Regions from separate parts of the Pseudoalteromonas sp. MMG013 genome, predicted to be linked through region 2. Evidence: predicted binding sites of a transcription regulator. Region 2 holds the regulator's gene; the other holds the start of a gene.
What was found. The regulator FliA, encoded in region 2, starts transcription of late flagellar genes. The targets are predictions, from matches to a motif close to CTAAAGNTNNNNNNNNNNNNGCCGATA.

Region 1: the regulator FliA is predicted to act here: its motif matches at 3,272-3,298, upstream of J8L98_RS04380 (DUF3530 family protein).

What each region holds. Positions count from the first base shown of each region.
Region 1 covers NZ_JAGJEE010000003.1:179,756-185,908, forward strand. Annotated here, with positions in the region: gene J8L98_RS04365 (phosphotransferase) at 1-811, shown strand, start outside; gene murU (N-acetylmuramate alpha-1-phosphate uridylyltransferase MurU) at 808-1,485, shown strand; gene djlA (co-chaperone DjlA) at 1,475-2,314, shown strand; gene J8L98_RS04380 (DUF3530 family protein) at 2,344-3,159, opposite strand; gene J8L98_RS04385 (GGDEF domain-containing protein) at 3,429-4,157, shown strand; gene J8L98_RS04390 (DUF368 domain-containing protein) at 4,296-5,231, shown strand; gene nhaD (sodium:proton antiporter NhaD) at 5,444-6,153, shown strand, end outside.
Region 2 covers NZ_JAGJEE010000007.1:126,246-132,398, forward strand. Annotated here, with positions in the region: gene J8L98_RS09580 (chemotaxis protein CheA) at 1-130, opposite strand, end outside; gene J8L98_RS09585 (protein phosphatase CheZ) at 146-928, opposite strand; gene cheY (chemotaxis response regulator CheY) at 948-1,331, opposite strand; gene J8L98_RS09595 (RNA polymerase sigma factor FliA) at 1,370-2,104, opposite strand; gene J8L98_RS09600 (MinD/ParA family protein) at 2,107-2,967, opposite strand; gene flhF (flagellar biosynthesis protein FlhF) at 2,960-4,477, opposite strand; gene flhA (flagellar biosynthesis protein FlhA) at 4,499-6,153, opposite strand, start outside.

The DNA.
Region 1 (6,153 bases), on a different contig from region 2:
TGCAAATTTTGCCCTCGCAGGCATAAAAGTACCTCAAATTTTAGCACAAAATATGCCGCATGGCATATTACTGCTAGAAGACTTAGGCACAGAGCATTTGGCTGATCATATCAGTGGTCCGAGCAGGTTGGAGCACTATATGGCCATTTTAGATATTTTACCATCAATAGCGACAGTCACTAAATCAACGTCTATGAAACCGTATGATGATGGTTTTATAACTCAAGAGTTGGAAATATTTGAAAATTGGTTATTAAATTCTTGGCTTGATTATGAACTCGAAGGCACTGTTAAAGAGCGATGGCAAGAAACGAAACTGTCATTGGTAAATAGCATAGTAGAGCAGCCAAAAGTCACTATGCATCGTGATTTTCACAGTCGTAATATTATGCGATATGATCATCAATGGGCTGTGATAGATTACCAAGATGCTGTTCAAGGGCCTATAACATATGATGCTGTATCCTTATTGCGAGATTGTTATTTTAAGTTACCAGCAGATGACTTTTTAATACTTCAGAAATACAGTTATAAAACACTGAAAAAAGCACAGCTATTGGGAGAAATGACATATCTCGAATATCAGTATTATTTTGATTTAACTGGGTTGCAACGGCATTTGAAAGCCGCTGGTATTTTTGCCCGGTTATTATTAAGAGATAATAAAGCGGGCTATTTGGACAATATAGTACCTACATTACAGTATGTTGTAGAAGTAGCTAAGCGATATGACAATTATCAATGGCTTGCAACTTGGTTAGTGAGTGAGATAATACCTTTAATTAACAGTCAGCTGAATAAGTTTAAATGAAAGCAATGATCCTCGCAGCCGGACGTGGCCAACGAATGATGCCGTTGACAGAAAGTACGCCAAAACCAATGTTGCAAGTCAATGGGCAGCCTTTACTGACTTATCATATCAATAGGTTAAAACTCGCAGGCATTAGTGATATTGTCATTAATTTAGCGTGGTGTGGCGAGGTAATCGAACAGTATTATGGAGATGGAAGTGAGTTTGGGGTCAAGGTCACTTATTGCTATGAACCCGCTGGAGGCTTGGAAACAGCTGGTGGCATTATAAATGCGTTGCCCTTGCTAACGGAGAGTGAGGAGGCATTTATTGTTGTGAATGGCGATGTTTTCACTGATTATGATGTGGCTGCGTTAACACAATTACAGCTATACGCAGGGGAAGCGCATATTGTGTTGGTAGAAAACCCAGAACATAATCTAGATGGGGATTTCTGTTTGACAAATCAAATAATAAATACTCAAAAGTACACCTTTTCAGGTATTGGTTTATATACGCGTGACTTCTTCTCATCCTTGTCGGTAGGTGTTCTTCCTTTAGGTCCATTGTTGAGACGAAATATTGAGACCGGTCGAGTTTCAACGGAGTTATATTTGGGTTTATGGTCGGATATTGGCACTCCGCAGCGGTTAATGGAAATAAATAAAAATCAGGAGCAAAACAGTGTGGGGTAAATTATTAGGGGTTTGTTTCGGGTTTATGTTTGGTCGTTGGCTAGGCGCTATATTCGGTTTCTGGCTTGGGCATATGTTCGATAAAAGCTTAAAGCAGGACTTTGATAAAGTGGGCGGGTTTCAAGGCTTTTTTAAAGGTGATGATTTACACCAGCGTCAAGCATTGTTTTTTTCAAGTTGCTTTGCCGTAATGGGCCATATTGCGAAATCGAATGGGCGAGTGAGCGAAACCCACATTAAAGCTGCAACATTATTTATGGACGAAATGGGACTGCACGGGGAAGATCGTCAAGAAGCCCAAAATGCATTTAGGTATGGCAAAGGTAATGATTTTGAATTAAAAGGCGCGGTTAACGATTTTAAAGAGGTTTTTTCTCGTCGTTACGATTTGCTGCAGCTTTTTTTAGAGATTCAAATTCAAATGGCGTTTTCAGATGGTCATTTAGCGCCTCAGGAAGTGCAATTATTGCAAAAGGTGAGTCAATTACTCGGTATTTCGAATACGCACTTTCGCTTTATTTTGAAACGTTATCAAGCCGAATTTAAGTTTCGAGAACAACGCGCGCAACAAGGTGATTATCAAAGGCAAAAAGGCTCTCAAACAGCTCAGCAGTCAGAAAACATTACTCGAATGCAAGCATTGGCTGTTTTAGGGTTAACTGAACAAGCGACAGATAAAGACGTAAAACGCGCTTATCGAAAATTGATGTCGCAACATCACCCAGATAAGCTGGTATCCCAAGGGTTGCCTCAACATATGATGGAAGTCGCTAAAAAGAAAAGTCAAGATATTCAAGCTGCTTACGAGTTTTTAAAACACCCATCCTAGTGTTAGATAAAAACAAGCAACATAGGTGGTCATAATTGACGAAGAAAACCATCAACTTCTTTTCTCAGCCGCTGATGTTGCCTGGTTTCTGTCGTTAATCCAAAGAGCTGGCGTTGTCGGTAGTCAAATTTACTATTGCGTTTTACCCACCTTATTCTTTCGGGCATGCTGCGAGTGACAGTAGGGTTATCATTGGTATAAAAGATATCAAGTAAAGGTGGGCTGATCACAGATAAGTTTGCAGGTAAATGACGTTGCCTGCTGCTATTTGGTAACTGTGCACTAATGGCCACAAAAGCGTCGAGTTTTATGTTGGGTAAATCAGCAAGGTATTCACTAAACACGCCGGCGCTAGTACCTTGTGCAATGACGACAAGCTGTTCTTTCTCTAACATCGTTAATTGTGAATATAGTGCTTTGAAAATGTCTATGAGTTGTGCTTTATAGTCGTCTAGTGAATTCTCAGGGACTCGCTCAGCCAGAAATTTAGCGGGTTTTTGCATTTTTTTTTCAATGCTTTCTTCGCTGGCTGTTTCTGTATTACTGGAATTACTTGTGTCATCTTTTGGTAGTGTATCATTAAATGCAATGTCTGGAATTTGTATGGCGTAGGTATCAAACCCGTCATCGGTTAACGCGTGGTGGAGGTAATTGAATCCATTATATGAAAGGGGAGGGTGGCCAATATCAGGAATCAAAATGACAATGCCACGTTTGGTTGAGGCCATATATGGAGAATAAATAGCAAAACTATTCCCTTTTGATGTTTCAATATCAATCAATGCATTTTCGTCGATAAATTTCGTTAAATCTCGTTTTTCTACCTCTTGCTTTGCCTCTGGCATGACAAAGTCTGCTGATGAGGCGCTTCTGCATAGTACTAGTGCGCATATTAATAAGAAAAGGTTTATAATTCGCTGAGACATAATACTTCGTTGCTGCTAGGGTTTGATAAGTTATCGGCATAAGTACGTTATTGTTTAGCAGAACACACGAAAAAATAATAATGTACATTGTTGTATATAGATTTATTCTGTGTTTCTATAAGCGGTCCTATTGCAGGGTATATAGGCAAGATAGTCATTATATCTGTATTGTTGAGAGAGTATTTTTTATGTTGTCTGGCCGTATTAAGCCTTTAAAAATCAACTACAGGCAAGAGTTATTCATTCTTTTTGTTGTCAATATTCTTTGCTTTTTCATTTTTTCAAGTTATGACACGTTAGAGTGGCTTTATCACTTTTCAAGGTCTCATGAAGATTTAGAGTTAGACGAGTTTATTCCCTTATGCTTTTCACTGACAGTAACCTTCGCCTTATTTTCTTATCGGCGTTGGAAAGAAGCACAATTGTTTTATGTCGAGATTGAATACCTGTCGTTTCATGATAGCTTGACAGGATTATTAAATCGCAGAGGGGCGCAGTTAAAAATGGCACATATGCCACAAATCTACACTGAAGCCGCTGTTGTATTTATCGATTTTGATAATTTTAAACAGATCAATCAATTGTATGGTTATGAAGTGGGGGATGAAATACTAAAGCAAGTTGGTAATGCGTTAATGCGTAATTATAACCACGCAGTACTCGCGCGTTGGGCCGGTGAGGAGTTATTAATTATTGCTCCATGTATTAGCCGTCAAATGCTCCCAAGCTTTGCTGATGAAGTTTATCGACGTATCACTAAAAGCGTTGCTCTTTCGGCCTATTCAGTCTCCGTAAGTATGGGGGTAGTATGGGGAGATGCTCAGTCTGATAGTCAGCATTTACTTACGTTGGTTGATGAAGCGTTATTGCAAGCTAAGCGCCGAGGCGGTGCTCAAGTTAATGTCTTCGATCATTAATGAGTCGCTCACCTAAAAGTTTGATACATAATTACGTATAGCTTCGCTGTTCGTCGTGCCATAATCAGGATAAGATCTAATTATAATAGTATTTTTCTGAGTTACACTTGCATTTCATTTTATACGGAGAGTTCGTCAGTGACAAAACGGTCTGATTCTAAACGAGACTATATTTTTTTATTTTTAAAAGGCGCAGGCATGGGGGCAGCTGATGTTGTACCAGGAGTGTCGGGTGGGACTGTAGCATTTATTACTGGGATCTATGCTCGGTTTTTAAGTGCGATAAAAAGTGTAAATTTCGAAGCCATCGCATTATTGAGACGGCATGGCGTTAAAGCAAGCTGGGACTATATTGATGGTAGTTTCTTGGTAGCAGTTTTTGCTGGTTTAATAACCAGTGCTGTGTCTTTGGCTAAAGTGATTACTTACTTGTTATCAAATCACCAACTGCTAGTGTGGTCATTCTTTTTTGGCTTGATCTTGGCCTCTTTTATATTTATAGCTAAGCAAGTTAAACAATGGCAGTTAGGTACTATTGTAAGCTGTATTACAGGCGCTATTATTGCTGTGATTATCACATCACTGGCTCCTACCGAAGCAGAGCCACATTGGTGGCTTTATTTTATTGCTGGCGCTATTGCTATTTGTGCCATGATTTTACCTGGAATTTCAGGTAGCTTTATTTTGTTACTATTGGGAATGTATGGCCACGTATTATCAGCCATTACTCATCAAGAAATATTACTAATCGCGCTATTTATGATGGGCTGTGTTGTTGGTTTAATATTATTTTCTCGTGTTCTTTCTTGGTTACTCTCATCATACCAAGAGGTAACGTTTGCGTTATTGGCCGGATTCTTACTAGGGTCCTTAAACTTGTTATGGCCATGGAAGGTGGTAGTCTCAACGTATATCAGCTCAAGTGGTGCAGAAAAGCCCTTAAACCAACAGAATATATCTCCACTTGATTACGCAAATTTGGTGGGGCAGGAACCGCAGACATGGTTATGTGTTGGTTTGGCTATATTGGGCTTAATGCTGATTTTAGGTATTGAGAAACTAACTGCCAAATAATGCATTTTAGGGCCCATCCTAATGGGCTCTGACAAACCCCTACCATTAAACGCAACATTCCTCATGAATTCGATAATAAACCAGTAAATTTAGACTTGTGTACAATTGGCACGATTAAAATTTATGCTATCTTCTGAGCTTTAAAATTTAACATTTTTTCAATATAAAATTTAATAGGTATATAAATGAGGATTTGGGGATTAAAGCTTGGGATGATACTGGCTACCATGTTTGGGGTGTCTAATACCGCGTGGGCTGGTGCTGAGAAACTTGATTTAACTACATCAAATGTAGGGATGCTATGTATAGGCATCTTCATTGCTGCGTACACGTTAGTCATGCTTGAAGAAAAATTACACTTACGTAAGTCGAAGCCCGTATTAGTTGCTGCTGGCCTCATCTGGATTTTAATAGGTGGATTTTATGTTAACCATGGCTCCCCCCATATAACTGAAGAAGCTTTTCGCCATAATTTATTAGAATTTGCAGAGTTGATGCTCTTTTTACTCGTTGCGATGACTTATATCAATGCACTGGAAGAGCGTAAGGTTTTTGATTCTCTCAGAGCGTGGATGATTAGAAAAGGCTTTAGCTATAAAAACTTGTTTTGGATTTCAGGGTTTTTAGCATTTTTCATTTCTCCTATCGCAGACAACTTAACAACGGCGCTATTGATGTGTGCCGTGATCATGAAGGTGGCGGAAGGGGACAAGCGGTTTATTAATTTAAGCTGTATAAATATAGTGATAGCGGCAAACGCTGGTGGTGCATTCAGCCCGTTTGGAGATATTACAACATTGATGGTTTGGCAAGCGGGTTTAGTTCATTTCAATGAGTTTTTAGTATTGTTTTTCCCATCTCTTGTTAACTATTTGGTACCCGCCGCAATTATGAGTTTTTATGTTGAAGATAAGCAGCCTAG
Region 2 (6,153 bases):
TGGCGTTCAATAACTCCTTATCTTCAGGATTGTTCTCCAGTTCTACCAGTTGTTCTGATAATAGCTCTAGAATTTCTCCTGCTTCAACAAGAAAGTCTTGTAAGATATCTTCATCGACTTCAAAGCTCATGTACCTACTCTCCTATTAGAAGCCTAAACTAGACAATAAATCATCTACTTCATCTTGCCCAGAAACCACATCATCGCGAGTATCCGCATCCAATATGGGGCCTTCGGGACCTGATATAGCATCGATGTCTACTTCAGTTGCTTGAACTACCGCTTGCTCAGCGATTACGTCACTTTCTTGGGCTGGTAGTTCATCAGTCGTACCAAAAACGGTAAGCATATGGATAAGGTTATCTTCAACTTCCCTGACAAGTTCAATAACACGGCGAATAACTTGACCGGTTAAATCTTGATAATCTTGTGCCATTAGCACGTTAGTCATCAGGCCCTGTAACTCGTCAGTACGAGTTTGAGAGCCCTGCATAAAACGATCTAGGTCATGACAAAGCGTTTTAAATTCACCGAGTTGGATATCTCGGCTCATTAAACGATCCCACGTAGGCTTTATCTCTGAGATTTCGTCACCTAACTGTTGCGCTAAAGGTAAGCTAGCCTCTATTGCATCCATTGTTTTGTTAGCTGCATTCTCAGTCATTTCCATGACATAATTTAAACGTTGTTTAGCGTCAGGAATGGCTTCAGTCGTCAAATCAGCAAGGCGAGTATCGAGTTCGAAACTTTTTAGAGACTCATGCAATTGACGGGTTAATTTACCCACCTCCGCAAACAACTCGGACTGTTCTTTATTCGCAGCATCCAGTATAAGTTGGTCTGCTTTATCTTGCTCACCTTGTTCCAAATAAACAACAAGTTGTTTAGCTTGCTCAAGGGTGATTTGAGGCACAGAAGGCGTTGACATAAGCCTCTCCTTCTTATTGTTAACCTAAACGTTCAAACACTTTTTCTAACTTAGTTTTTAGCGTTCCTGCAGTAAACGGTTTAACTATATATCCATTTACACCAGCTTGCGCAGCAGCTACTATCTGCTCTTTTTTAGCTTCTGCTGTTACCATCAGAACAGGTATGTGCTTTAAACTATCGTCAGCCCTAATTGCACGCAATAAATCTATTCCTTGCATACCAGGCATATTCCAGTCTGTTACAACAAAATCAAACTCTTGATTTTGAAGCATGGGAAGCGCCGTACTTCCATCATCAGCTTCTTGTACATTTGTAAAGCCTAAGTCTCTAAGTAAGTTTTTGATTATTCTCCTCATTGTAGAAAAATCATCAACCACGAGAATTTTCATGTTTTTATCCAAAACATCCTCCAGTGAGGTTTCAACCTATTATTTTTACTCTAATTGACCCAGTCATTGATTTTAGCTTTGAGCTTTATCATTGCCTGCCCATGGATTTGGCTAACACGAGATTCACTAACATCAAGTATCTGGCCTATTTCTTTTAAATTCATTTCGTCGTTATAGTAAAGAGAGAGTACTAAACTATCCCTTTCTGGTAGCGATTGTATCGCTGTCAGCAACGATTCATTAAAACGTTCATTTTTAACGTTATTAAAAGGTTTGTCTAGCGATAAATCATGGTTTGCAGGAGTAATCACGTCTTCATCAACGCCTAAATCCTCGATACCGATAATTTTACTCGCATTTACATCATGTAGAATATGATGGTACTCATCTAACGTAATATCAAGTTTTTCAGCAATTTCAGTATCTTTTGGTTCTCTTCCCAACACAGATTCAAGGAAAGATATCGCTTCAGCCACCGTCCTGCTGTTTTTATGAACAGAACGTGGAGCCCAATCACCCCGGCGGATTTCATCCAACATCGCGCCCCGGATCCGAATACCCGCGAATGTTTCAAAACTTGCCCCTTTACTGGCGTCAAAGTTTTTTGACGCCTCGATGAGACCAATCATACCTGATTGAATTAAATCATCTAATTGAATATTTGCAGGTAGCCTTGCCAATAAATGGCATGCCACCTTTTTTACAAGTGATGCATGACGTTCAACCACCATGCTCAAGTGTTCTGTTGTTTGATACCCCATCGCTTTACTCACCGATGATGCCATAGTTACCCATTGACAAGTTGTTCAATAAAAAACTCTAAATGCCCTGATGGCTGATGTGGTATAGGCCATTTAGCGGCCTTGCTTGCCAGTCCACGAAATGCAACCGCGGCTGGAGACTTAGGAAATAGCTCAACAATTGTTTTTTGACGCCGCGAAGACTTTCGCATGTTTTCGTCATACGGAACTGTTGCAACAAGCTCAAGTGCCACATCTAAGAATCTATCCGTCACTTTAGACAGTTTAGCAAATAACTCTTGGCCTTCTCTTAAACTACGCACCATATTCGCAACTATTTTAAATTTGTAAACGCCATGCTCTCTGCTTAAAACTTTAATCAATGCATAAGCATCTGTAATGGACGTTGGCTCATCACATACAACGACCATTACGTCCTGTGCTGCTCTAGAGAAGCTTAGCACCATATCCGAGATACCGGCGGCAGTATCTACAATTAAAATGTCAAATTCAGTATTTAACTCACTAAATGCCCGGATCAACCCAGCATGCTCTGCCGGTGTAAGCTCAACCATATTCTGTGAGCCGGATGTCGCAGGCACTATTTTTATGCCTGCTGGCCCTTCAACTAAAATCTCATCTAGCTCACATTCGCCCGATAAAACATGAGATAAATTCTTTTCGACACGCAGACCCAACATGACATCACAATTTGCCAACCCTAAATCAGCGTCTAAAACTAATACTCTGTTACCTTGTTGACCTAGCGCTATAGCCGTGTTCAAAGACACATTGGTTTTACCCACGCCACCCTTACCACCAGTAACGGCTATGACTTTAACACCATGGTTATTATTTTGATTCATCCTACGCAGGCCACTTGCTTGATCTAAAACTGTGTTAATCATACATTCCTACTGTCTGAGACGCCACTGCTTCGCGCCTCGAATGTTGTGCTTTTATTCTCTTTAAATACAATTGCTCAGCTTTTTTGACTAACTTTTGAGCATTTGCCACTCGAATGTCTTCTGGCACCCGTTGACCATTAGTAAGATACCCTATTGGCAAGCGATTTTGAATCGCAATACTGATAATCTCACCTAAACTTAGACATTCATCAAGTTTTGTGAAAATACAGCCACTTAAATTTACTTTTTGAAAGTGACGGACCGACTCTTGTAAAACATGCATCTGTGAAGTCGCACTTAATACTAAATAACTTCTAATATCAACTCTTGCGCTACGCATTAAAGTATTTAATTGTTCTGTTAATCGCAAATCTCTTTGACTCATTCCTGCTGTGTCTATTAATACTAGACGCTTATTGCGTAAATGATATAAAACTTCTGCTAATTCATTGGCATCTTTTACTTGCTTTACAGGACAACCTATAATCCGGCCATATGTCGCTAACTGCTCATAAGCACCTATTCTATACGTATCTGTCGTAATTAGCGCTACTTTGTCAGCTCCGTATTTTTGTGCGCCTAATGCCGCAAGTTTTGCCACAGTGGTTGTTTTACCCACACCAGTTGGACCAACTAACGCATAAACACCACCTTGGCGTAAAATATCATTATTAGTTGTATGCATTTGGTTTACGACCATATTAAGCAATGCATTCCATGCTTCTTTGCGCGAAACATCATCTGGAATAAAACACGCCATTTGTTCCGCAACCTCTGAATCAATCCCCATACCTTGCAGGCGATCAATTAAACAGGCTCTTGTAGGATCTCTGCGTGCCATATCTTGTTGCATCAACCCGGAAACTTGGTGCTCTAACAACTGACGAATTGCATTCATTTCTTCGCGCATTGACGTCATTTCGTCTGGCTGGACTTCACCTGACGGTTTAACTATATCATCACCAAACCCAGACTCTAATTCATCCTCAAACTGCCAATCAGCGTTACTTTCAGTGTGACGAGCTGAAATATCCATTGGTTTTGATTTCGTTGGTCTAACATGACTTTGTTGAGTCGGCGCGCTTTGACGCTGTCCCACTGAACCATATTGACCACCGGCTTCTGCATGCTTATTGAATACTTGGTCTGTATCAATACCAGATTGCGAAAACATCGATGCCAACTCAGGAGAACGGGGACGAGGTGCTTGGCGCTCTAACAGAGCTTGCAAGCTATCTGCAACTTGAGCTTGTGGCTCAGGCCGTGCTCTTTGAGGCTCTGGACGTACAAATCTAGGCGGTTGTGATTGCGGTTGCGTAACCGTTTCTGCTAGATTTTCTGAAACCTGAGGTTGTTTCACTAGTTCTCGGTCATTATCTACCGCTGCAACGATCTCAACACCATCTGCCAACTTTTTATTTGACATGATTACAGCATCAACGCCAAGTTCTTCTTTGACTTCCTTTAATGCTGTGCGCATATCTTTAGCAAAAAAACGTTTAATTTTCATGTTACAACCCCTTGAGTCCTATTATTGTCCAACTGAGCTCACAATCTTGATTTGCCTTTCATCTGGTACTTCTTGATATGACATCACTCGAAGTCCAGGTATTGTATGTTTAACAAATCTTGAGAGCACACTTCTCAACATACCTGAGGTTAATAAAATAGACGGGTCACCTAACATTTCTTGCGTTTGATGCGCTTCTCGTAACGATTCTTGAAGCCGCTCCGCAAGGCCTGGTTCGATACCTGCCCCTTCATCACCTGCGTTCTGAAGTGACTGATGCAACATCTGTTCCAACTCAGGCGCCAATGTTATGACAGGGATTTCTTCCGCAGCTCCTACTGCATCTTGAATAATCAATCGTCGTAACGAGATTCGTACAGCAGCGGTGAGTACATCTGGGTCTTGACTACGAGGGCCATACTCTACAAGCGTTTGAATTATTGACCGCATATCTCTAATTGCGACCCCTTCGTTGAGTAAGTTTTGTAATACTTTAACGATAGTCGTGAGGGGCAATACATCTGGCACCAAACCTTCTACAAGTCTCGGATGACTTTTCGCCAAAATATCCAATAGGTTCTGAACTTCCTCATGACCTAATAATAATGATGCATTATTGGTCAACAATTGGCTTATATGTGTTGCAACGACTGTTGCGGCATCAACCACAGTATACCCGAGCGAGTGCGCTTCATCTTTTTGTTCAGGCTTAATCCAAACAGCCTCTAAACCAAAAGCAGGATCAGTGGTCGCAACACCATTAATGGGACCAAATACTTGACCTGGGTTAATTGCAAGTTCATCGCCATGTTTTAGCTCTCCATCACCTGAACCAACCCCCATTAAAGTAATATTATAAGCATTTGGGTCTAGCTCTAAATTATCTCTAATATGTACAGGTGGAACCAAAAATCCCAATTCTTGAGATAGCTTTTTACGAACACCTTTAATTCTACTTAATAGTTCACCACCTTGTGCTTGATCTACCAATGGTATTAGTCGGTAACCAACTTCAAGGCCTATAACATCCACAGGCTGAACGTCGTCCCAACCAAGCTCTTTTTGATCTTGTTTTCGAGCTGCGATGTCACCACCTTTGGCTTCTTCCGCTTGCTTTGCCTCCTCTACTTTTATTTTTTGAGACTGGGTGTAATACGCTAAATACCCGAGTAATGCACCTAAACTCAAAAATGCAACATGAGGCATCCCGGGTACAAGCCCCATAACAATTAAAATCGCGGCAGCTATTGATAATGACTTTTCATTTCCAAGTTGCTCCTTAAATTGATCTCCCATATTGTGGGATTCATTTTGTCTGGTTACAACAATTGCAGTCCCGATAGACAGAAGCAACGACGGCAATTGCGCCACAAGTCCATCTCCGATGGTAAGTAGAGTATAAACCTCCATCGCTTTACCAAACGCTAGATCATGTTGGATCATACCAACAAACAAACCACCAATAATATTAATAACGAGAATCACAATACCTGCTATTGCATCGCCCTTTACAAACTTGCTTGCTCCATCCATTGAACCATAAAAATCAGCTTCTCGGGTTACTTCATCTCGTCTCGCCCGCGCCTCATCTGCACTAATAAAGCCAGCATTTAAATCCGCGTCTATCGCCATTTGTTTTCCTGGCATCGCATCTAATGTAAATCGTGCTGATACTT